Regions from separate parts of the Caballeronia sp. ATUFL_F1_KS4A genome, predicted to be linked through region 2. Evidence: riboswitches for the same ligand, from Rfam matches in the RefSeq annotation. Region 2 holds a riboswitch; the other holds the start of a gene.
What was found. A riboswitch is a leader RNA that binds a small molecule or an ion and turns the genes downstream of it on or off. The one in region 2 is predicted to bind manganese.

Region 1: another riboswitch for manganese. It lies ahead of NCS03_RS01065 (sodium:calcium antiporter); the one in region 2 lies ahead of mntP (manganese efflux pump MntP).

The regions. Positions count from the first base shown of each region.
Region 1 covers NZ_JALQEB010000001.1:232,192-244,317, forward strand. Annotated here, with positions in the region: gene aceK (bifunctional isocitrate dehydrogenase kinase/phosphatase) at 1-209, opposite strand, end outside; gene NCS03_RS01050 (MerR family transcriptional regulator) at 244-666, opposite strand; gene NCS03_RS01055 (MBL fold metallo-hydrolase) at 772-1,845, shown strand; gene NCS03_RS01060 (ABC transporter substrate-binding protein) at 1,852-3,447, opposite strand; yybP-ykoY riboswitch at 3,611-3,786, shown strand; gene NCS03_RS01065 (sodium:calcium antiporter) at 3,875-4,885, shown strand; gene NCS03_RS01070 (class I SAM-dependent methyltransferase) at 5,030-5,881, opposite strand; gene NCS03_RS01075 (ATP-grasp domain-containing protein) at 5,878-6,999, opposite strand; gene vioA (dTDP-4-amino-4,6-dideoxy-D-glucose aminotransferase VioA) at 7,033-8,181, opposite strand; gene NCS03_RS01085 (tetratricopeptide repeat protein) at 8,184-10,538, opposite strand; gene NCS03_RS01090 (flagellar protein FliT) at 10,708-11,007, opposite strand; gene fliD (flagellar filament capping protein FliD) at 11,026-12,126, opposite strand, start outside.
Region 2 covers NZ_JALQEB010000037.1:149,192-161,317, reverse strand. Annotated here, with positions in the region: gene pdxR (MocR-like pyridoxine biosynthesis transcription factor PdxR) at 1-847, shown strand, start outside; gene alr (alanine racemase) at 879-1,982, opposite strand; gene NCS03_RS24330 (DUF6632 domain-containing protein) at 2,157-2,588, shown strand; gene mntP (manganese efflux pump MntP) at 2,554-3,123, opposite strand; yybP-ykoY riboswitch at 3,132-3,298, opposite strand; gene NCS03_RS24320 (outer membrane protein assembly factor BamB family protein) at 3,399-5,099, opposite strand; gene NCS03_RS31185 (hypothetical protein) at 5,228-5,350, shown strand; gene NCS03_RS24315 (membrane-bound PQQ-dependent dehydrogenase, glucose/quinate/shikimate family) at 5,392-7,893, opposite strand; gene NCS03_RS24310 (hypothetical protein) at 8,052-8,375, opposite strand; gene NCS03_RS24305 (hypothetical protein) at 8,428-8,676, opposite strand; gene NCS03_RS24300 (hypothetical protein) at 8,798-9,169, shown strand; gene NCS03_RS24295 (amino acid aminotransferase) at 9,174-10,373, opposite strand; gene NCS03_RS24290 (amino acid permease) at 10,423-11,799, opposite strand.

The DNA.
Region 1 (12,126 bases), on a different contig from region 2:
GTCACGCATTCCGTGACGCGATCGTCATACGACGCGATGCGATCGCGCGCCAGTTGTTGCAACGCGAGCCAGTCGCCGCGCTCGAATAGCTCCTTCGCCTTGATCGCGGCTTCGCGGAACACGCGGTAATGATGCTCGAAGCCTTCGAGTATCGTCTTGGCGACATCGAAGCCGATTTGCGACGAGAGCAGCTTGGGGAAATGATTCATATCGACCCTGCGCTTCCTGTGCGGGCGTCACGCGTTATGCCGCTTTGGGTTTGCGTGCACGCTTTTCCGCGCCCGCCGCGAGCAGCGCGCGGCCCTGTTCCTCATACGCGGAAAGTTCGGCGAGCGTCGTGTTCAAGTCTTCGAGCTGACGCTGCAGCACTTCGCGATGCGCCGCGATCGTATCGACGAAAGCCTGTAGCTGCGTCGCGGTGCCGGTAGGTGAGTCATACAGATCGAGCAGCGTGCGGATTTCCGACAGCGTGAAACCGAGCCGCTTGCCGCGCAGCGTGAGCTTGAGGCGCGTGCGATCGCGCGCCGAATACACACGCCGCAGGCCGTTCGAGCCTTCGCGCTTCGGCGCGAGCAGCCCCTGATCTTCGTAAAAGCGAATGGCGCGCGGCGTAATGTCGAACTCGCGCGCCAGTTCGGTGATCGTGTAATGCGTCGGTTGGGTCATTGCCGGCCGGCAGCGCAAATGCGCGCGCAACGTTAGAATGGACGTTTACGTTATCGTCAACTTGGCCAAATTGCAACGCGGCGCAAACCCGGAGACAGGCACCGAATGAACGCACTCGAACACCAGCTCGACTATGTTTTCGCGGACCGGCTGCCCGAATCGGGCGGCGTCATGGAAGTGGCGCCGGGCGTGTTCTGGCTGCGCATGCCGCTGCCGTTCGCGCTCGATCACATCAATCTGTGGCTGCTCGCCGATGAAATCGACGGTGTAAAAGGCTGGACCGTCGTCGATTGCGGCATTTCGAGCGATACGATCCGCGCGAACTGGGAGCGCGTGTTCGATTCCGTGCTCGATGGAAAGCCGGTGCTGCGTGTGATCGTCACGCATTGTCATCCGGATCATCTGGGACTTGCCGACTGGATCTGCACGGGCGGCGACAAGAATCGATGGAACGTGCGCCTGTGGATGTCGCTCGGCGAATACGCGATGGGCCGCGTGATGGCCGCCGGCGACGGCTCGAACGCGGGCGGCGAGCGCGCGGCGGCGCATTTCGCGGCGCACGGCCTGTCCGACGAAGCGTCGCTCGATGCGCTGCGCAAGCGCGATAGCTATTACCCGACGCTCGTGCCGTCGATTCCGGCGGAATATCGGCGTATCCGCGATGGCGATGTCATGCGTATCGGCGCGCGCAATTGGGAAGTGGTGTCGGGCTACGGCCATTCGCCGGAGCACAGCGCGCTTTTCTGCGCCGCCGACAAGTTGCTCATTTCCGGCGACATGGTGTTGCCGCGCATTTCGACAAACGTGTCGGTGTTCGCGGTCGAGCCGGAAGGCAATCCGCTTGCGCTGTATCTGGAATCGCTCGGCCGCTACGAAACCATGCCCGCCGATACGCTCGCGCTGCCCTCACACGGCAAGCCGTTTCGCGGCGTGCAAACGCGCATCGGGCAATTGCGCGAGCATCATCGCGCGCGGCTGGCGGAAGTGCGCGACGCGTGCGCTCAAAAGCCATGCAGCGCCGCAGACATCGTCCCTATCATGTTCAAGCGCAAGCTCGATATCCATCAGATGACGTTCGCGCTCGGCGAAGCGCTCGCGCATCTGAACCTGCTTTGGCTCGATGGCACGCTGAAACGTCAGACCGGCGCTGACGGCGTGATCCGCTTCACGCCGGCCTGACTTCGCTTACTGCACGGAAACAGCGCCGAAATTCACGCGCCCGAACGGACTCACGTTATAGCCGCTGACGTTCGCGCGCGTGAGCGCCGCCGCCGTCGGATAGACGAGCGGAATCCACAGCGCCTGATCGTGGATGATCTTCTGCGCGTCGACATACGACTTCGTGCGTTTGGCGACATCGGCGGTCGACTTGCCATCGGCGATGAGCTTGTCCAGTTGCGGATCGCAATAGCGCGCGAAGTTGATGCCTGACTTCACCGCGTTGCAACTGAAAAGCGGCGACATGTAGTTGTCCGGGTCGCCGTTGTCGCCGGCCCAGCCCATGAACAGCATGTCGTGCTGACCCTGCTTCGCCTGCTTGATGAGTTCGCCCCATTCGATCACTTTCACCTGCGCCTTCACGCCGATTTTCGCGAGATCGGCTTGCAGCAATTCCGCGCCCGCCTTCGGATTCGGATTGAGCACGCTGCCGTTCGGGCGTACCCAGATCGTCGTGTCGAAACCGTTCGGAAAGCCCGCATCGGCGAGCAGCTTCTTCGCATCGGCGGATGAATATTTGTACGCCTCGATGCTCTTGTCGTAACTCCACGTATTCGGCGGATACGGATTCACCGCTTGCGTCGCCGTGTTGTCGAACACGGTCTTCATGTAGGTCGTGCGATCGAAGGCCATGTTGATCGCCTGACGCACCTTCGGATTGTCGAGCGGCTTCTTCTGCGTGTTGAGCGCGACGAACGCCGTCATGAACGCGGGCGCTTCGCTCACCTTCAGCGACTTGTCCTTCTTCGCGTCGATGACGTCCTGCGGCTTCGGCGACAGCGCGATCTGGCATTCGCCCGCCTTGATCTTCTGCGCGCGCACGGCGGCGTCGGGCGTGATCGCGTAGATCAGCCGGTCGATCTTCGGTTTCGCGCCCCAGTACGACGGATTCACGTCGTAGCGGATGACCGAATCTTTCGTGTAGCTCTTCAGCACGAACGGGCCGGTGCCGATCGGCTTGCTGTTCAGATCGACCCGCTGGTTCGCCTTCAGCAGCTTGTCCGCATATTCGGCCGAATAGATCGATGCGAAGCCCATCGTGAGGATCGGCACGAAGGTCGCGTTCGGCTCGTTGAGCTCGAACTTCACGGTATGGTCATCGACTTTCGATACGGCCTTGATGAGCTTCACGAGGCCCATCGACTGCGCGTGCGGAAAGCCGCTCGCGCCAGCGATCTTGTGCCACGGATTGTCGTCCGAGAGCATGCGCGAGAACGTGAACACGACGTCGTCGGCACTGAGCGGGCGCGTCGGCTTGAAGTAATCGGTCGTCTGAAACTGAACGTTCGGACGCAGATGGAATGTGTACGTGAGCCCGTCGCTCGTCACGTCCCACTTTTCCGCGAGCGAGGGCACGACCTTCTTCGCGGCTTCGTCGTAGGAGACGAGCGTATTGAAGATGACATCCGCCGATGCGTTGGTCGTTACGAGCGAATTGAATTGCACGACATCGAAGCCGTCCGGGCTCGATTCGGTGCAGACGGTGAGCGGCTTGGACATCGCGAGCATCGGCGCGGCGAGCATGGCCATCGCGGCGGCCGCGGCGAAGAGTTTCAGACGCATGAGATCTCCCGTGATCTTCATTTTTGTTCGTGGATGAGCTTGAGCACGCGCAGCAAGCGACGCGCCCGGCGCGGCCAGATTAGCGGATGCATCCGTCGACGACAACGATCCGATCGGCATACGCTTATTCCGCGGGTTGCCGAAACGGGGCGCATCGGGCTAAACTTGCGCCTTCTTTGGGGAGTAGCCTTCCTTCGCGAGCGAAGGAGAACGCGTCAACATCCTCGGCCCTGCTGCCGTGGCGCGTTCGACCGGAACGGTTTGGCGAGACCATCGATGCGCTATGTCGTTCCTGGCCGGACGGCGCGTGGCGCATCGTGGTTCGCTCGACGTCCGGCCGTGGAATCATCGTGTCCCCACAACTACAACATCCCCGTTTCCCGCGCACGCTCGCGCACCCGTCGCATGTTTCGATGCGAGGTGCCGCATGACGATGCTCTTTCTCGAACTCGCGCTGATGCTCGCGATCATCCTGGTCGCGGCGGAGCTATTCACGAATGCGCTCGAACATCTCGGCGAACGGCTCGGCATTTCCGAAGGCGTGACCGGATCGCTGTTCGCGGCGGTCGGCACGGCATTGCCCGAGACGACGGTGCCGATCATCGCGCTGCTCGGCGGCACGACGAGCCGTGCGGTCAACGAAGAGATCGGCGTCGGCGCGATTCTCGGCGCGCCGCTTATGCTCGCGACGCTTTCGACGTGTCTGATGACGTTCGCGATCCTCAAGTCGCGCGGCATGAGCGGGCGCATCGTGCCGGAGCGCAGCGGCTTCGTGCGCGATCTGAACTTCTTTCTGGTCGCGTTTCTCATCGCGTGCGCCGCGATGTTCGTGCCGCATCACGCGTGGCAAGTGCGCGCGTTGTTCGCGGTCGGGCTCGTCGCGCTCTATATCGTTTATGTGATTTCGACATTCAAGGCTTCGGCGAAGCTCGTCGAGGGCGGACACGGAACGGAAGCGCCCGAGGCCTTGTTCGCTTCGCGTCTCGGTTTGAAAACGTCGCTCGGCACGATCATGCTGCAGTTTTTCTTCGGCATCGCGCTGCTCGTCGGCGGCGCGAAGGGCTTCATTCACGGCGTCGAGGGCGTGTCGCATGCGCTGGGAATTTCGGCGCTGCTGCTGTCGCTCATCATCATTCCGATCGCGACGGAACTGCCCGAGAAAGTGAACAGCATTCTGTGGGCGCGCCGAGGAAAGGACACGCTCGCGTTCGGCAACATCACCGGCGCGATGGTGTTTCAAGGGACGTTGCTGCCGGCCATCGGCATCATGCTGACGCCGTGGGAGCCGCGTATCGAAGTGCTGACGGGCGTGCTCATCACGCTCGCGGCGGCGGCGTGGCTGCGCTTCAATGCGAAGGAGAACGGCGTCGTGCTGTGGGCGCTGCTCGGCAACGGCGTGCTGTACGCGGCCTATCTCGCGTTGACGCTCGGGCGCTGACAAAGCTGCGGCACAAAGAAGAATGCCCGCGCGAGGCGGGCATCGAAGAGCGAAGCAGCGCGCCGAGAAAACCGGCACGTCGTTCTTGTTGTTCTTATAGGGGTTATCGGCACGTGCGCCGATAACTTTAGTGCCGTCCGTCAATTAATCGACGATGTAAATCGCGCGCCGATAAAACTCGCCGATGTGCTGTTCCAGCGCATACGGCGCGAGCGCGTCGGCGAAGAGGCGCAGTTCGGCTTGTCCGTGCTGGCCGTTCAGCGCTTCGATGACGTCCTTGCCGAGATCGGCATAGGCGATCGGCGCGTCGGTCGTCTTCTTCGCGTACGCGAGATCGCGAATGCGCCAGCCGGCGTCCGTCAGCAGCTTCGACACATACGCGAGACGCTCCGCATCGGTCGCGCCCGGCTGCAGCGGATGCGTCTTGTCGCCCCACAGATTGCAGCCGAGCTGGAACACGAGCGAGCGCGACGCCTGACGCAGCTTCTTCAGATAAGCGACCGCATACGCCGGAAAGTCGTGCGCGCCGGTCACATATTCGCGGTCGAAATCCGCGCCCGCGTGATGCAGCACATTCAGATGCAAAAGCACGTCGATGTTCGACAGCTTGTCGAGGCCATCGAAGGGCAGCGCTTCGTGATGCACGTCGACATTGCCGATCGAGAAGGCATCGCCGAGTTCGCGCAGGAACCTCGCGTGTTCGGCGTTCGCTTCGATCGCCGTCACGCGCGCATCGGGATGCGCATGCGCGATCGTGTACGTGAAGAAGCCCGTATTCGCGCCGAAGTCGGCCCAGCGCTCGCCGGCTTGCGGCGCGCGATGCGCGAGAATCCAGTCGAGGCGGTTGCGGTCGCCGCGCCATTGGCTCTGAATGGTCTCCTGATAACCGAGCGTACTCGCGACGAAGTCGGGGATCGTCTGATACCCCGAGTGCTTGGAGACTTCTCCGTAGAGTTGAGCGAGCCGCTCCTTGACTGCGGTGGCGCCAGAGGTCATTTCCATAGTTCCTTGTAAAAGATTCGCCAGCTGTCGCTTGCGAGATAGACGTCGCCGGCCAGGGCGCGCAACGCGGCGCCCGCGAGACGCGCTTCGCTGCCATAGCGATGCACGGTCGTCCGGCGCCGGCGCCATGTGTTCACGATGCCGCCCGTCCACAGATACGTGGCGTGGCGTGCGCGCGAAAGGCGCCGGCCTTGATAAGCGGTTGCATCTTCCGTCGCCCAGTCGCCCACGAAAGCTTCGACGATGCCGCAGTCGTGGTTCAGGCACAGGTCGAGCGGTCCCCACGGACGGGGATTCATTTCGATGAAGTACGCGCCGTCGTCCCCGACGATGCATTCGATCATCGCGAAGCCGAAATAGCCGCATTGCGAAAGCGCCTGCCGCAGCTTCACGCCGATATCGCTCGCATGAAAATCGGCGGTGCGCGCGAGCACGATCGACTTGCCGCCGGGCTGCTGCGCGAGGTTTTCCTGCGACGAGCAGAAGACTTCGCCCGTGCGCGCGAAATAGGCGAGCAGATAAAAGCTGCGTCCCGTCACGAAGTGCTGAAAGAAATAGTGCGACGGATCTTCGCTCGCCTTGAAAGCGGCGAGGTCCGCGTCGCTTTTCACGAGCACCGGATAAAGCACGCGCTTGCCGTCGACGTTGCATTTCGGCTTGGCGACGAAAGGCACCACGGCATCGTCGATGCCCGCGTATTCGGGCGGCGGCGCGATGCCTTCGCGCGCGAAGAACTCGGTGGCGCTCGCCTTGTTCGTGAGCTTCGCGTACAGCGACGGATCGACGAGCGGCACATGCACGCCGTCGATGGATTCCAGCGCTTCCTTGTGATTCAGCAGGAAGGTGTTGAAGAATTCGGAGATCGGCACGAGCGTCACGCGGCGCGCGCCGAACTTCGCCTTCGCCTGCGCGATATAACCGGCGAGCAGCGGGACCGAGAGCGTGTCGTTTTCGCGCACGGCGACCACGAGATCGCGATACGCGCTCGACAGAACCTGATCGGCGGCCGAACGGGCGATCACCGCCGCCTGTTGCCCGAGCTTGCCGATCGCGCGCAGCAGCGCGACGACGGCGCGATCGTTGGTGCCGCTGAAGAGAAGAAACACGTGCATGGGTCGATCCTGCGTGCGCCGGGCTGCCGGGCCTTAGACGTTGGCCGCGCGGATCACGTCCACGACGCGCTCGACGTCGCGGTCCGCGAGCGCCGGATAGATCGGCAGGCACAGCACCTTGCGCGATGCTTCCTGCGCGTTCGGCAGTCGGCTCGGCTGCGCGGAGGGCAGGCCGCGATACATCGGGAAATCCGAAATCAGCGGATAAAAATAGCGGCGGCCGAAAATCTCGTGATCGCGCAGACGCTGATACAGCTCGTCGCGCGTCAGCTTGTAGTCGCTTTGCACGAGCACTGGGAAATACGAGTGGTTCGTCGCGCCGCCCGCGAGACCGGGCAGTGGCACGATGCCGTCGACGTCGGCGAGCAGGGTGCGATACAGCGCGTCGATCTCCTGACGGCGCGCGAGCGCGCGATCGATGTGCTGAAGCTGCAACAGGCCGAATGCCGCATTGATTTCGCTCATCTTGCCGTTGATGCCGGCCGCGACCACGGTCGTCTCGTTGACGAAGCCGAAGTTCTTCAGATGGTCGATGCGCTGCTTCACCTTCGCGTCCGGGCAGACGATCGCGCCGCCCTCGAACGTGTTGAAGACTTTCGTCGCGTGGAAGCTCAGCACCGACAGGTCGCCGTGCGTGAGGATGCTGCCCGCCTCGTTGCGCACGCCGAACGCGTGCGCGGCGTCGTAGATCACCTTCAAGTTGTAGTTGTCGGCGATCGCCTGGATCGCTTCGACGTCGCACGGCTGGCCGTAGCAGTGCACCGGCATGATCGCGGTGGTCTGCGGCGTGATGGCGGCTTCGATCTGACGCGGATCCAGATTCAGCGTGACCGGGTCCACGTCGACGAACACCGGCTTGATGCCGTTCCACAGCAGCGAATGCGCGGTCGCGACGAACGAATACGGCGTGGTGATCACTTCGCCCGTGATGCGCAGCGCCTGCAGCGCGGTGACGAGACCCATCGTGCCGTTCGAGAACAGCGCGAGGTGCTGCACGCCGAGGTATTCGCACAGCGCCTGTTCGAGCTGCTGATGAAACGGGCCGCCGTTGGTCAGCGTCTTGTTTTCCCAGATCTTCTCGAGATACGGAACGAATTCGTCGAGCGGCGGCAGATGCGGCTGCGTGACGAAGATACGCTCGTCGATGGCGGGCTGCTCGCGAAAGAGAGGAATGGCGCTCATGATCAACCTTGCGTGGTGGCTGCTGAATTCGCTGCGGCGGGCGCGGCGGCGAGGAGTTCGGTATCGAAAGATTCGGCGGGCAGGCCGGCGCACCAGCGCTGCCACATGTGACGAAGCGCGTGGCTCATGCTCGCGGCGATCACGTCCGGACGGAAGCGCGCCGATTCCGAGCAGCGCTCGCGCATGCCGGTGCGCAGGGCCGCGAGCGCATTCAGATCGCTTGCGTACGCGACGCCCTTCGCGACGAATTCATCCGCGTCGCGTGCGATGAACGATTCGAGTCCGACCTGGCTCATCAACGTGCCGCCCGCGCGGCCGGGCATCGTGTCGCCGAGCAGCGTCAGCGTCGGCACGCCCATCCAGAGCGCGTGCAGCGTCGTCGTGCCGCCCGCATACGGGAAGGTGTCGAGACACAGATCGACCTGATGATGCTGCTGCAGATACACCGACACGTTCGAGCGCTTGAGCAGCGCAAGCCGGTCCGCGGCGATGCCTTCTTCGGCGAACCACTTGCCCAGTTCGGCGACGGCGCTGTCGTCGGGCATCGCGCCCATCAGCATCTTCGAATCCGGCACGGCGTGCAGCACGCGCGCCCACAGCGCGATCACCTCGCGGCGCAGCTTCGACACGCGGTTGAAGCTGCCGAACGTGACGTAGCCCTTGTGGAGCGCGGGCAGCAGATTGACCGGCGGCGAATTCGCATCGGGCAGGAACGGCGCCGCCGCCGGCAGGTACGCGATCTTTTCGACGAACTGGTCGTCGATCGGCGAGAAATCCGGCGTGCGGTTCGCGAAGTAATAGTCGATGGCGCTGACGCCGGTCGTCTGCGGATAGCCGATCCACGACGCCTGGACCGGCGCGGGCTTGCGTGCGAAGGCGCGCAGGCGGTTGCGGCCGGTATGGCCCGACAGGTCGATCAGGATATCGATGCCGTCGGCGCGCACTTTCTCGACGAACGCATCGTCCGACAAGCCCGAGACGACGTTCCAGCGTGGCGCGTGGCCGCGCAGGCGCTGCGTCGTCGAATCCTCGCGCGCATGGGTGCTGTAGACGTGAATCTCGATGCCCGGATCCTTCGCGAGCAATGCGAGCACGGGTTCCAGAAACGATGCGACGGCGTGGCGGAACAAGTCGCCGGACACGAGACCGACGCGCAGCGTCTTGTGCGGATCCTTCGCGTTCTCGTGCGCGCGCCACAGGCGGCGCGCCGGATCGCCGTGACGGCGGTCGAATTCGCGATGTTCGTCGAAGAGCGCGACGGGCGTCAGATCGGTACGGTGCGTGAGGCAGAACAGCAGATTGCTGTGCGAAATGAAGTCGATCGGGTTGCACTCGAGCGCCTTGCGGAAGGTGCCTTCGGCGCGCGCGATCTGACCGTCGTCCATCAGCACGACGCCGAGCGCGCCGTGCATGTCGCCGTTTTTGGGCGCGAGCTCGATCGCCCGTTCGCAGGCTTCGATGGCTTCGGCGTGACGGCGCATCGCCGACAGCGACACGCCGAGCACGCGATGCGCTTCCGCGTGATTCGGGTCGCGCGCGATCACCAGACGGCACTGCCGCTCGGCGCCGACGTTGTCGCCATGAACCTGCAGCGCGCTCGCGAACAGCATGCGCGAATGCTGGTCCGCGGGCTCCAGCTCGACCGTGCGGCCGAGCGGCTCGATGGCTTCGACGAAGCGGCCGTGCGAGTACAGCGCCAGGCCGAGCGAACGCTGCGCGCCGACGTGATGCGGATAACGTTCGACGAGCACGCGCGCCAGCTTGATCGCTTCGTCGTGGCGGCCCTTGTTGTAAAGCGACGCGAACTGGTTCAGGTCCTGCGGCGTGGGATTGCCGCGCTTGCCGGCGGTCGATTGTGACGCGTCGTCCGCGCTGCCATCGACGGTCTTCGGCGCGAGGCGCGCGAGCTGCGAGGCCTCGGCGAGCACGGCCGCCGCGTAGCCATTCGGGTGCGACAGGCGCTCGATCAGGCCGTCCATCGCCGGACCGCGCGCGCCGCGCTGCTGCGCCATTTCAACCGCGAACCAGGCAGCCTGCGTCTGATTGGTGCGCGCGAGCGCGTCGATGTACGAGACCCAGTACTGGCCGTTGTCCGGACGCAGGCCGAGCACGGATTCGAACAGCGGCACCGCGTCGTCCGGACGTTGCGTCTGGATAAAGAGAACCGCGAGGTTGTACAGCACGTCCGCGTGATCCGGCTTGTGATCGAGAATCGCGCGATAGAGCGCTTCGGCGTCGGCATGATTGCCGGCGTGATGATTCTCCAGCGCCGACTGCATGACGGTCGCGATGTCCTGCTCGAACTGTTGCTCCGGCGTCAGCGTCGTGGCGTCCGGAACCTGTAGGGAAATGCTCATGATCTTCGGCGTGCTCCTTGCGATTGAACTGATTATCCAAGCGAGGCCGCCAAACCGAAGCGCGGAGATGAGCGGGAAAGCCGCCGTAATTCGGGGGATCGCCAGCGGGCGAAAAAATGCCCGCGTGAAGCGGGCATCGGGGGAAAACTGAAGCGAAAGCGCGGTGTTTCTAGAACCGCGCGCCTTGCTGGTAGCGGTTGACGGCGTTCACGCGCTTCATCGCCGCGTGATATTCGGCGGCGAGACCGGTGCGGGTCGCGCTCGCGTCCGCGAGCACGGCAGCGTCGATACCCTGGATTTCGCGGATTTTCGCGAGCGCCTGCGGGCTCTGCTCGCGCGTCAGCGCCTGCAAAAGCGGCGTGCGCGCGGCATCGAGCTCCGCTGCGCGCGGCCAGTCCGCGAGCGTGGCCGCCGTTTCCATGTCTTTCGTCAGTGCGAACAGTTGTTCGACGAGAGCGTCCTGGTTCATCGTGCCGGTTCTCCGCTTTTAGGACTTGTTGGTCGCCATCGCGCCTGCGCTGTTCGTGCCGCCGAAGAGCGCCGTCAGATATTGCGTGTTCTGGTTCATGCTCGCCATCAGCGTATTGAGCGCCGTGAACTGCGCGTTGTAGTCCGACGTGAGCTGCGCGGCGTAGTTGGTCAGCGTCGTCTGCTGCGTCGAGATGTTGGCGAGATCCTTGTTGATCGAATCCGTCTCGGACGTGAGCAGGCCGCCCGTGCTCAGATAGCTCGAAATCTTGTCGGTCAGCTGCGCGCCGACGCCGTTGATCGCGTTGAAAAGCTGCGACACGCCGGTTGCGTTGTTCGTCAGCGCGTCGGTGAGCTTGTCGCTGTCGATGGTCAGCGTGCCGGCCGGCTGCTCCGCGGTCGCATCGAGCGACGAAACCTGGCTGATGCCGAGCGACGCCAGCGAGATCGAGCCGCTGCCCTTGCCGACCGCGCTGCCGATGATCGCCGAAAGCTGATTCTTGATCGTGTTGACCGCCGAGTTGCCGAGCAGCACGCCGCCCTGCGAGCCCGCGGACGCGCTGCTGTTGAACGACGTATAAGAGTTGATCGTCGAGACGACCGTGTTGTAGAGGCTGACGAAGTTCGAAATCGCGCTCGAAATCGACGACGTGTCCTGCGAGATCGTGACCGTCTGCGTGCTCGCCGGGGTCGTCACCGCCGCCGGCGTGAGGTTCAGCGTCACGCCCTTGATCGCGCTCGTGACCGTGTTGCTCGAACTCGTGCCCGCGACGCCGCCGACCTTGTACATCGCGTCCTGCGCGGTCGCGCTTTGCGACCAGCCGTTGGTGACGGAATCGTCGGAAATCGTGGACGCCGCGCCGTTTGCGCCGGCCGTCGACGAGACCCCGAGCTTGTTCAGGTCGCTGCCGCTGGCCGCGCCGGTGATCGTGGTCGAGATGACGTTCGACGCGCCCGTCGACGTGGAGTTGAGCACCAGATGCTGGCCGTCCGTGCCGGTCACGATCGTCGCGCTCACGCCCGGATTGCCGGACGCGTTGTTGATCGCGGCGGCGATGCCCGAAAGCGTGTTGTTGCTGCTCGTGATGTTGATCGACATCGACTTGGAGCCGACGCTGAT
Region 2 (12,126 bases):
CGCCTTCGCATTCGAAGATCCCGGCTATCTGATCGCGCGGCATTGCTTCGAGGCATCGGGCGGCGTGGCGCTGCCGGTGCCCGTCGACGAACACGGTCTCGATACGCGCCGCCTTCCCGCCGATGGACGCGCGCGGCTCGCCTACGTGACGCCATCGCACCAGTTTCCGCTGGGCGGCGTGCTGCCGATCGGCCGCCGTCTCGAATTGCTCGAATGGGCGCAACGGCACGACGCGTGGATCATCGAAGACGATTACGACGGCGAGTTCCGATACGGCCAGCGCCCGATCGACGCCTTGCAATCGATCGATACGAATGGCCGCGTGATCTACATCGGCACGTTTTCGAAGGCGCTTTCGCCGCATCTGCGGCTCGGCTACATGATCCTGCCGCACGATCTCGTGCCGGCGTTCCGTCAGGCGAAGCGGCTCGCGGATCGTCATTCGGCCGTCATCGATCAGCGCGTGCTCGCGGCGCTAATCGAAAGCGGCGCGTATGAGCGTCACGTGCGGCGCGTGCGGCGCGAATACGAACGGCGGCGCGCGGCCTTGCTCGACGCCATCGCCGATCTTCTTCCGAAGCGCGCGCACGCGACGGGCACGGCTGCCGGATTGCACGTCACGCTGTGGCTGCCCTTCATCGACGCGGCGCACGAAGCCGCGCTCGTCGCCGCCGCGCATGCGAAGGGCGTGGGCGTCTATCCGGTGTCGCCGCTTCATGTCGCGCCGTGCGGCGGCACGTCGAACCGGACGGCCGGGCTCATCCTCGGCTATGCGAGCGTGCCGGTCGAGCAGATCCGCAAAGGCATCGAAATCCTCGCCGATGTGATCGCGCATTTTCGAACGTAAGCACTGCCTTCGAGACGCGTCATCGTGAGCGTCATGCCGAATGCGCTTCTGCCCGATTCGAAACGCCCGCGTCGATGGCGACGGGCACGCGCCGCGCGAGCGCGCACATCAACTCGTAGCCGATCGTGCCGGACGGTTCGGCCACTTCATCGACCCGGACGCGTTCGCCCCATAGTTCCACCGGCGATCCGATGCCCGCAGCCGGACACGGCGTGAGATCGACGGTGAGCATGTCCATCGACACGCGTCCGACGATGCGCGTACGCACGCCATCGACGATGACGGGCGTGCCCGTCGGCGCGTGACGCGGATAGCCGTCCGCGTAGCCGCATGCGACCACGCCGATCTTCATCGCGCGATCCGCGGTGAAAGTGCGGCCATAGCCGATCGTCTCGCCCGCCGCGAGCGTCTGCACGCCGATGATGCGGCTCTCGAGCGTCATCGCCGCGCGCAACGGGAAATGCTCGATGTGGCGCGCGCAGCCCGTCGGCGAGGCGCCGTAGAGGATCGTGCCCGGCCGCACCCAGTCGCGATGCGCGCGCGGATGCCACAGCACCGCCGCCGAATTCGACAGCGAGCGCGTGCCGGGAAGATCGCGCGTGGCCGCTTCGAATTCGTCTATCTGCCAGTCGATCGCGCCTTCGTCGGCGTTCGCGAAGTGACTCATCAGGCCGATCGAGCCGATCGCCGCGATATCCGACGCCCTTTTCCAAGCCGCGACGAATTCGCCCGGCCGATAGCCGAGCCGGTTCATGCCCGAGTTCATCTTCAACTGTATATCGATGCGCTCGTTCGGCCGCGCCGCCTTCAGCAACGCCAGCTGCTCGTCGCAATGCACCGTGACCGTGAGCCGGTGACGATCCGCCGTTTCGACATCCGCGGGCTCGAAAACGCCTTCGAGCAAAAGAATCGGCTTTTTCCAGCCGAGCTCGCGCACGCGGACGGCTTCATCGAGATCGAGCAGCGCGATGCCGTCGGCTTCAGCGAGCGCCGGATAAATGCGCTCGATGCCGTGACCATAAGCATTCGCCTTGATGACGGACCACACGCGCGACGACGGCGCCGTGCGTTTGACAAGTTGAAGATTCTGTCGGATGGCGTCGAGATGGATGCGCGCGGAAATCGGACGTGGCATGACGTGCTGGATTTGTGGTTGAAGGCAGTGGAATGATGAATCGTATCGGCCTAATGGCAGTCGTTGTTATTTTATTTGCGCCGATTTTTGGTGGAAACGCCTGCCGCCATCGATGGCTTTCGCGGTGCGCTTCGCGGTATCTTGTCGCTCATGTCGCGCCGCCAAGGAGCCGCCATGAACGACGCCCGTCGCCTCGCCTGCCTGCGCATCGTGCTCGCCGTCGTCGGGCTGATCGCGCTCTTCGCCTTCTATCCGCTCATGCTGCTCTGGCCTTCAGGATGGGCGTGGGATGCCGGCCACGAAGGCCATTCGGAATACGCGATGATGATCGTCGGCATCTACGCGACGCTCGGCGTTTTCCTGCTGATCGCATCGCGCGAGCCGATGAGGCATCTGAGCCTCATCTGGTTCACGGTGTGGTCGAGCGTCGTGCACGGCGCGATCATGGCCGTGCAGTCGTTCGGCGGCGCGGGGCGCCACCTCGGTCATCTGGCGGGCGACGTGCCCGCGCTTTTCATCGTCGCCGCCGTGCTCGCGATTCTCACGCCGCGCGGCGGCAAGGCGCGCATCCTCAGCCGAGATGGCCGAGATGCTCGGCCAGAATGACGCTGCCGACGCCGATCAGAACCAGCCCGCCGACGATTTCCGCCCGCTTGCCGATCGTCGCGCCGACGAGCCGGCCGACCATCACGCCGATCGTCACCATCAGCATCGTCGCGAAACCGATGGTCGCGGCCGTCGAGAAGATATCGACATCGATGAACGCGAGGCCCGCGCCGACCGCCATCGCGTCGATGCTGGTCGCGAAACCGGTGAGCGCCAACACCCAGAACGAATGCGAACTGGGCTTTTCCGCTTCGTGGCTCACGCTGCTGAAACCTTCGCGGATCATGCGCGCGCCGAGCAGGAAGAGCAGGCCGAACGCGATCCAGTGATCCCACGCGGTGACATACTGCGCGGCCGCCCTGCCGAGCGCCCAGCCGACGAGCGGCGTCAGGGCTTCGATCACGCCAAAGATCACGCCGGTCTTCAACGCTTCCGCGATGCGCGGCTTATGCAGAGTCGCGCCCTTGCCGACGGCTGCGGCGAACGCGTCGGTGGACATGGCGAAGGCTAGAAAAATTGTGGAGGCGAGATTCATCGAGTAGCGCTCTGGTCGGGCAAGATGGAACGACAGGACGCGCGCCCGACCGGTCGCGAATCCTGTCGATGGTCTTGCCAACCTTTGATGGCTGCTCATGCCACGGCCTGAACGACCGAGCGTGTTGACATGAGCGCTTTCCCTGTGCAGGAAAGCCGGCTACTCCCCAGCGAAGAACCGAGAGCTTAACATGACTTCGCGACCGTTCCACGGCGTTTCGGCTAGTTGCGGCGCGCTCGCGGCGTCACGCCCGGCGCCGCGTTCGCGCGCCGATCCTATTTCGACAACAGCCCGAACACGGCGACGCCGTTCTTCGTGCCGACATACACCTTGCCGTTCGCGATCATCGGCGTGATGAACTTGTTGCCCGCACCGAACTGGTCGCGCGTGCCGGCGTCGTTGCTGCTGTAGAGCTGGCGCGCGAGATTGGCCGCGTCGTAGGCGCGCAGCGCGCCTGTCGCGCCGTTCTCCGCCGCCCATAGAATGCCGTTCGCCGTGCCGTTCGCGGAAATGCTCGGCGTCGCGCCGGGGAAGCCGAACGCATTCGACGTCTGACTCGTCGACGTCGCCGAAAGCAACGCGTTGCTGACCGCGAACGCCCGAATGCTGTCGCCGACCGCGCCGAAATAGACCGTGTTGTTGAAATACGCGGGCGCGCCGAACATCGCCCCGCGAATCTGGCCGACGAGTTCCTGATAGATGTGGTCCGCGTTCGAATCGAACTTGCCCATCGAGAAGCGGTTCACGACGTAGATCGTCGAGTTCTTGCCCGCGCCGATCGCCAGATGCCGGACCGTGCCGCCCGCATCGGTGAAGTCCGGCAGCACCATCGCGCCGCCGGAACCGAGATCTTCGTCCTCGTTCGACTCCTGCACCGTGTTCGACGGCTCGAAATAGTCCTGCACCCTGAGCGGCGACGTTTCCAGCCGCAAAAAACCGTTGCCGAAGTTGCCGTTGATCGGCATCTCCTGCGCGTTTTGCGTCGGATCGAAGGTGCCGTTGGCGTCGAGGAAAAAGATCGCCTGGCCGTCCGATGCAAGGCCCGCGCCGCTCATCCAGATCGAGCCCATCTGGCCGTTCGGCGTGAGGTTCAGCACGCTCGCCTGTTGCAGGGTCGCGGCGTCGTAGCCCATGACCCAGCCGGTGTACGGCATGAAGTCGCAATGCGAAGTCCACGCCGTGTAGACGACGCCGTTCAGCAGCAGCAACGCCGCGCGCTCGGCGTACTGGCCGGGATCGAACGTCAGCGTGCCGTTCTGGCTGCCCGCGCCGTTGCCCGGATACGTCGCCCGGATTTCGGTGGGGCCGTTGAAGAGCTCGGCGCCCGTCGCGACATCGAGCGCGTGAATGCGCTGGTGATACGCGCCCGACGCATCCTTCGACATGCCGACGACATACATCGCGCCATTCGGGCCGCGCGTCCGGTCGATGACCGGCGTCGCCGTGACACCGATTGTCGGCGTGATCTGATGACAGTTGTGGTCGTCGCTCGGCGACTCGCCGCTGCCGAGCGTCGAGACTTTCCACAGCACCGCGCCGCTGTCGGCGTCGAAAGCGTAGACGCTGGCGTTTTCCGTCGCGACGTAGAGCACGTTGCGCGTGCCGCCCGCGATCGGTACGCCCGCCAGAAAGAGCGGCTGCGCGTCGACGGCGCCATCGACGGAAAAGAGCGCGAGCTTGCCGAAAGTACGCTGATTGACGTTCGCCGGCGTGAGGACGGTTTCCGCGAGTTGCTGTCCGGTGCGCGCGATGTCGTTGTGCCAGGTGACGACATCTTTCGACACCGCAGCCAGAGGCGCCGATGCCCCCGCCGGGCTCGATGCCCCCGACGGGCTCGATGCCGCCGCTGGCGCGCCGCCGCTCGCCGCAGACGAAGTGGCGCTATCGCCGGAACCGCCACTGCACGCGACGACGATCGCCGCGATGAGCACAACGGCGCCGATCGCCGCGATACGAGCCGGAAAGTGCGTCTTCATGTGGATGCTCCTTCAGAGCGTTTCGCCTTTGCGTACGGTCAATTCCCCGAAAGATATTTGTTGCAATGCGTCATAATGTGCTAACCTAGGGTTATTACCTAGTTAGTTACCCCAGTACGGAGTTCATCATGGGAATCATCGCTGCCACGCCGATCGCCCTCGTTTCCTTCATCGTCGCCGCCGTCCGCAATGCGCTGAGCGCGCGCGCGAAGGTCAGCGCGCTCATGGCCGAGGCTTATCGCCGGACGTAACGTGCAGGCGCGGGAGAAAATTCCCGCGCTTTTTTTCGCATTCACTGCAACGTATAGGCAATTACATAATCGCCCGCCTTCGTGCCGAGCGAGCCATGACCGCCCGCCGTCACGAGCACATATTGCTTGCCGCTTGCATCGGCGTAGCTCATCGGCGTGGCCTGACCGCCCGCCGGCAGACGCGCCTCCCACAGCTTCTTGCCGTCGCGCACGTCGTAGGCGCGCACGTATTGATCGAGCGTGCCCGTCAGGAACGCCACGCCGCCCGCCGTCACGATCGTCCCGCCGAGGCTCGGCACGCCGAGCGGCATCGGAATCGGCAGCGGCGCGCTGTCGACGATGGTGCCGTTCTTGTGCATCCACGCAATCTTCTGCGTGCGCAGATCGACGCCCGCGATGTAGCCCCACGGCGGCGCCTGGCACGGAATCCCGAGCGGTGAAAGAAACGCGCTGATCTCAAAGCCGAACGGCGTACCGCGCGCGAGCTTGATGCCGCTCGTTTCGCTGCCTTTCTTCTCGCCGTTGTCCTCGGGAATCTTGTCACGCGGAATCAGCTTCGACGTGAACGCCATGTAGTCCGGATTCGCGATCAGAATCTGCCGCACCGGATCGACGGAAATCCCGCCCCAGTCGAATACGCCGAAGTTACCCGGAAACACGAGCGACCCCTGCTCCGACGGCGGCGTGTACGGCCCGTCGTAGCGCAGGCTCCTGAACTTGATGCGGCACCAAAGCTGATCGAACGGCGTCGTGCCCCACATGTCCGCCTCCGTCACGCGCGGCGGGTTGAAGTTGAGCGCGGAAACGGCCTGCGTCGGCGCGGTGTGATCGCCTTTCGCCGCGCCGCCCGGCACGGCGACTTCGCTGATCGGCACGATCGGCTGGCCGGTTTCGCGATTCAGCACGTAGATGCTGCCCTGCTTCGTCGATGCGATCAGCGCCGGCTGCGTGCCCTGCGCCGTCTGCAGATCGACGAGCGTCGGCTGCCCGCCCACATCCATATCCCACAGATCGTGATGCGTGAACTGATAGTTCCAGCGCAGCTTGCCCGTCGCGGCATCGAGCGCGACGACGCCCGCGCCGAACTTCTCGGCCTGTGGCGTGCGCTCGCCGCCCCACTGATCGGGCGTCTGGTTGCCCATCGGCAGAAAAATCATGCCGCGCTTTTCGTCGACGCTGAACATCGACCACATGTTCGGCGAATTGCGCACATAAGTGCCGCCCGCCGCGATCGGTTCGGTGGCGTCCGGATTGCCTGGATCCCAGTTCCAGACGAGATGGCCGTCATTGACGTCGAACGCGCGGATCACGCCCGACGGCTCGTTGTTCGATTCGTTGTCGGTCACATGACCGCCGACGATCACGAGATTGCGGAACACCGCCGGCGGCGAGGTCGAGTAATAGCCGCCCGGCGTGAACGGCCCGATATTCGCGCGCAAATCGATTGAACCGTTCTTTCCGAAGCTCGCGCACGGCTTGCCGGTGTCCGCGTCGAGCGCGATCAGGCGGGCGTCGGCGGTCGGAAGGAACAGGCGATGCGGACATTCGGCCTGCGCCGTGGTTTGCGCGGGCGTCTGCACGGGCGCGGACGCTTCCGTGGGCGCGGATGCGTCGGCAGGCGCGGAGGCCGCATCGGCTTCGGCGGGCGCGCTGGCTTCGGGCGCGGCGGCAGCGGGCATCGGATGCATCGACGCATCGTAATAAGCGACGCCCCGGCAAGTCATGTGCTCCCAATGCTTGAACCCGATCGGACTCTGAATCTGCGGATCGAAACGCCACTTTTCCTTGCCGCTCGCGGCATCGAGCGCGATCGCCTTGCTATGCGGCGTGCACAGGAAAATCGTGTCGCCGACCTTGAGCGGCGTGTTCTCGTCGGTGGTTTCGGTCGGATCGTCGGGGCCGGGCATGTCGCCGGTGCGATACGTCCACGCCACCTTCAGCCGATGCGCGTTATCCGGCGTGATCCGGGCGAGCGGCGCGTAACGCTGCGCGAGCGGCGAGCCGCCATAGTCGACCCAGTCGCCCGGCGCGCGGCCGGTCGCGGCGTTGGCATCGGGCTGATTGGCGTCGGCGGCGACGTTCACGTCGATGCGCCCCGGCCGGTCGTGCGGATGATTGAACCAGGTGCCGACGCCGAGCAGCAGCGTGAGGATGATCGCGGCGGCGAGCGGCGTGCGCGCGGCGCGCGATGTCGAAGGCGGCCCGAACAACGCGCCGCGATGCACGAACGGAATCAGCAGCCAGATCGCGAGCAGCAGCCAGATCCACAGGCGCGGCATCAGTTGCCAGAAATCGAAACGCACTTCGACGACGGCCCAGATCGTCGAGGCGAACAGGAACAGCGCGAAAAGCAGCAATGCGGAGCGCCGCCGGATCAACAACAAGAGCCCGGTCAGCAGGATGGCCGCACCCGCGATCACGTAGTACCACGATCCTTTGAGCGCAACGAGATACGCTCCGCCCGCCGCCAGCAACACGCCGATGACGATAAACACAATGGCCGTAAAGAACGTGAGCGGACTGAGTCTGCCGTTGCCAGCCATGCTGAATCCTCCGTGACGATGAAAGGCGGAACACGGCCGTCGCGCGGTCGAGGTTCGGACGCTGTCGCGTGGAGGAACGGAGCAATCGCTGTGCCGTTCGGCGGGGAACGGGCGCGTGCGAGGCGTGCTGACGGATGACTTGCCGAATGAAGCTTAAATCACAGCGCCCGCGGCCAGAGCCCGCCGTGCGCGCTCGCGCGCATGACGCCTGCGACGAACGCCGCCTTCAGATCGGCGCGTTCGGAGAAACGCGGCGCATCGAACCACGCGAGGAAATCGTCGCGCCAGACGCCCCAGGCGTTTTCGTCGAAATCGAAGTCTTCGTCGAGGCGGCCGTTGTCGCGCAAATAGGCGCCGACCACTTGCGTGCCGTTCCAGTACGCGACGGCGACATCGCTGAGATCGGCCGTCACGCCGCGCGGCAGATCGCGCAGCATCATCGCGACGTGCGCCTTGAACGATTTGAATTCGGTCGGTCTCATCGCCTGCTCCGCTTCAAAAAAGTGCGTGAAAAAACTGCGTGCGCGTGCCCGTTCATTTGAACACGCCCTTGTTCAAGTCTTTTTCGAACGCGGCGGTCCATTGCGTGCCGTGTCCGATGCGATATTCGCGTTCCTTCAACGTGGAACGGCGCGTGATGGTGACGACGCCCTGCAACGGATAAACATCGTCCACGACATCGGACGCGCCGCCTTCGTGGACCAGAAAATCGCTCTCGTCGAGCCGATGGCGCGCGAGAATCGCGAGGAAATCCGCTCTTTCGTCCGGCGCGATCACAGTCATGTCGCCCTCCATGATCGAATGCTGCTTCCATTCAAAGTAGCACACGCGCGGAGGAACGTCGGCGCGTATCTTGCGAGGAGCGCGGGACGGCGCACGCGCTTTTTCCGGGAGTCGATAGCCGATGAATCGCAAAACGATGTTTCTATGCGCAGCGGCGCTGGCCGTCTGCACGCACGCACGCGCCGACGACGCCGTCTGCGGCACGCTCGAAAGCGCCACGAACGGGCAGGACGGCATGATCGCGCTGCGCGAAGGGGAAAGCGTGAATTTCTGGCGGGGCGGCGCCGTGCGGCACGGCGCGCTGCATGTGTACAAGGACGGCGAGGTGTATCGCGTGTACTGGCAGCCGGAACGAAGCGGCGATGTCTACGTGCTCGCGAACGAAGGCACGAGTGCCGTGCGGCTCATTCTGACGCCGCCGCGCGGCACGAAAGTCGATACGGGACCAGGCAGCCTTCCGCCGCAGAAAGTGCTGTCCTGTCCCGCGATGTAGCGATTTACTTCGCCGCCAGCACCTTGCCGATGGCATCGGCGACGATCTGCACGTTGCTGTCGTTCAGGCCCGCGACGCACATGCGGCCCGAGCGCAGGATGTACACGCCGAATTCCTCCTTGAGCCGGTCGGCCTGATCCGCGACCAGACCCGTGTACGTGAACATGCCGCGCTGCTTGATATACCGCGTGAGCATCTCGCCGCGAACGTGATCCTTCAGTCCGTCGTGGATCGCCTGACGCATGCGCGCGATGCGCTGGCACATCGACGCGAGTTCCTTTTCCCACGACTGTTTCAGTTCGGGCGTGTTCAGCACATGCGTGACGATCTTCGCGCCGTGCGTCGGCGGATTGCTGTAGTTCGCGCGTACCGCGCTCGTCAGCTGGCCGAGCACGCGATCGGCTTCGGCGGCATCGTCGCAAATGACGTGCAGGCCGCCGCAGCGCTCGCCGTACAGCGAGAAATTCTTCGAGAACGAATTGGCGATGAACGCCGGCACGCCACGGCGCGCGAGTTCGCGCACGGCGAACGCGTCGTCGTCGAGACCGGAACCGAAGCCCTGATACGCCATATCGACGAACGGCAGCAGATCGCGCTTTTGCAGCACGTCGATGATCTTCACCCATTGCGCCTGATCGAGATCGACGCCCGTCGGGTTATGGCAGCACGCGTGCAGCAGCACGACGCTCTTCGCGGGCAGCTTGTCGATGGCGTCGAGCATCGCATCGAAGCGCAGTCCGCCGGTGGCTTCGTCGTAATACGGATACGTGTTCACTTCGAAACCCGCGCGCTCGAAGATGAAACGATGGTTCTCCCACGTCGGATCGCTCACCCACACTTGCGACTTCGGAAAGTAGCGCTTGATGAAATCCGCGCCGACCTTCAGCGCGCCCGATCCGCCGAGCGTCTGCACGCTCGCGATGCGGCCATCGGCGCGCGCCGGGCTGTCGTTGCCGAACACGAGCGCCTGCACGGCGTCGCGATAATGCGCGAAACCGGCCATCGGCAAATACGGTTTCGGGCCGAGGTCTTTCAGGATCGACAGTTCCGCCTCGCGCACGGCCTGCATCACGGGCAGACGGCCTTCGTCGTCAAAGTAAATGCCGATGCTCAGGTTGACCTTATTGGTGCGCGGATCTTTCTGGAAGTTTTCGTTCAGCGACAGGATCGGGTCGCCGGGGTAAGCATCGATATGTTCGAACATGGTGACTTATAGGACGAGAGAGGACGAGAGATCAGCAAGCGCGGCCGCGTCAGTCTCCGCGCGCGGCCCGAGTTTTGAGATAGTAGCCGATTCCGAGAACGGCCAGCCAGACCGGAATCAGGTACACGGACAGGCGCAGATCCGGAATCTCGTACATCACCCAGACGATGCCCGCGAGAAACGCGAGCACGACGTAGTTCGTGAACGGATGCAGAAAGCTCGGAAACGAGGTCGCTTCGGCGTTCGCGCGCTTCTGCCGGCGGAACATGAGATGGATGATGCTGATCATCGCCCAGTTGATGACGAGCGCCGACACCGCGAGTCCCATCAAGAGGCCGAACGCGCGCCCCGGAATCACATAGTTGATGACGACGCACGCCGCCGTCACCAGCGCCGACACCGCCAGCGCCGCGAGCGGAATGCCGCGTCCGCTCACGTTGAGCAGCGCGCGCGGCGCGTTGCCTTGCTGCGCGAGGCCGTACAGCATGCGGCTGTTCGCATAGACGCCGCTGTTGTACACGGAGAGCGCGGCCGTCAGCACGATCACGTTGAGCACGTTCGCGACGACCGTGCTGTTCATCTCGCGGAAAATCAGCACGAACGGACTGCCGCCGGTCGCGACCTTGTCCCACGGATAAAGCGAAAGCAGCACGCCGAGCGCGCCGACATAAAATATCAGGATGCGATAGATGACCTGATTGGTCGCGCGCGGAATGCTGCGCGACGGGTCTTCCGCTTCCGCCGCCGTAATGCCGACGAGCTCCAGCCCGCCGAACGAGAACATGATGACGGCCATCGACATGACGAGCCCGTGCACGCCGTTCGGAAAGAAGCCGCCGAGCCGCCAAAGATTCGCGACGCTCGCTTCCGGCCCCGCCTTGCCCGACGCGAGCAGCCAGCCGCCGAACAGGATCATGCCGACGATCGCCGCCACTTTGACGATCGCGAACCAGAACTCCGTCTCGCCGTAGGACTTCACGCTCGTCAGATTGATCGCGTTGACGATCACGAAGCACGCGAGCGCCGATATCCACATCGGCAATCCCGGCCACCAGTACTGCATGTAGATGCCCACGGCCGACAGCTCCGCCATGCTCACCAGAATGTAAATGGCCCAGTAGTTCCAGCCGGAGATGAAACCGGCGGCGTGGCCCCAGTATTTATCGGCGAAATGGCTGAAGGAACCGGCAACCGGCTCGTCGACGATCATCTCGCCGAGCTGACGCATGATGAAGAACGCCATCAGCCCGGCGATCGCGTAGCCGAGCAGCACGGATGGCCCGGCGAGCTTGATCGTCTGCGCGACGCCGAGAAAAAGCCCGGTGCCGATCGCGCCGCCGAGCGCGATCAACTGGATGTGGCGACTCTTGAGTCCGCGTTTGAGTGTGTGCGGCGAGGGTGTTTCGTTCGTCGTGGGTGAAGCCATGTCGATGTCTGTTGCACTGCAAAAATTACTGCGTTCATGGATCGAACGATCGCGCGTATCGTTTGATCCGACCTTTTAGTCTGCTTTTTGGTAAGAAACTGTTGTTTTTTCGTGCGGATGACCCCACAAGCCGCTGCAAAAAAGGCCGATTATCAGCGGACGGATCTGCGATTTTACCGCCCGGCGGCCGCAAAGCCTTGATGGGCGGGCGTATAGCAGCCGTGCTCCGAATCGCGGAAACGGACATCAAACGAATTGAGGCCGGAATCAGGGCTTGTTCGGAGGATTACTCGAGGCGTCGCGGCGTGAGAATCGCATCATCCACTC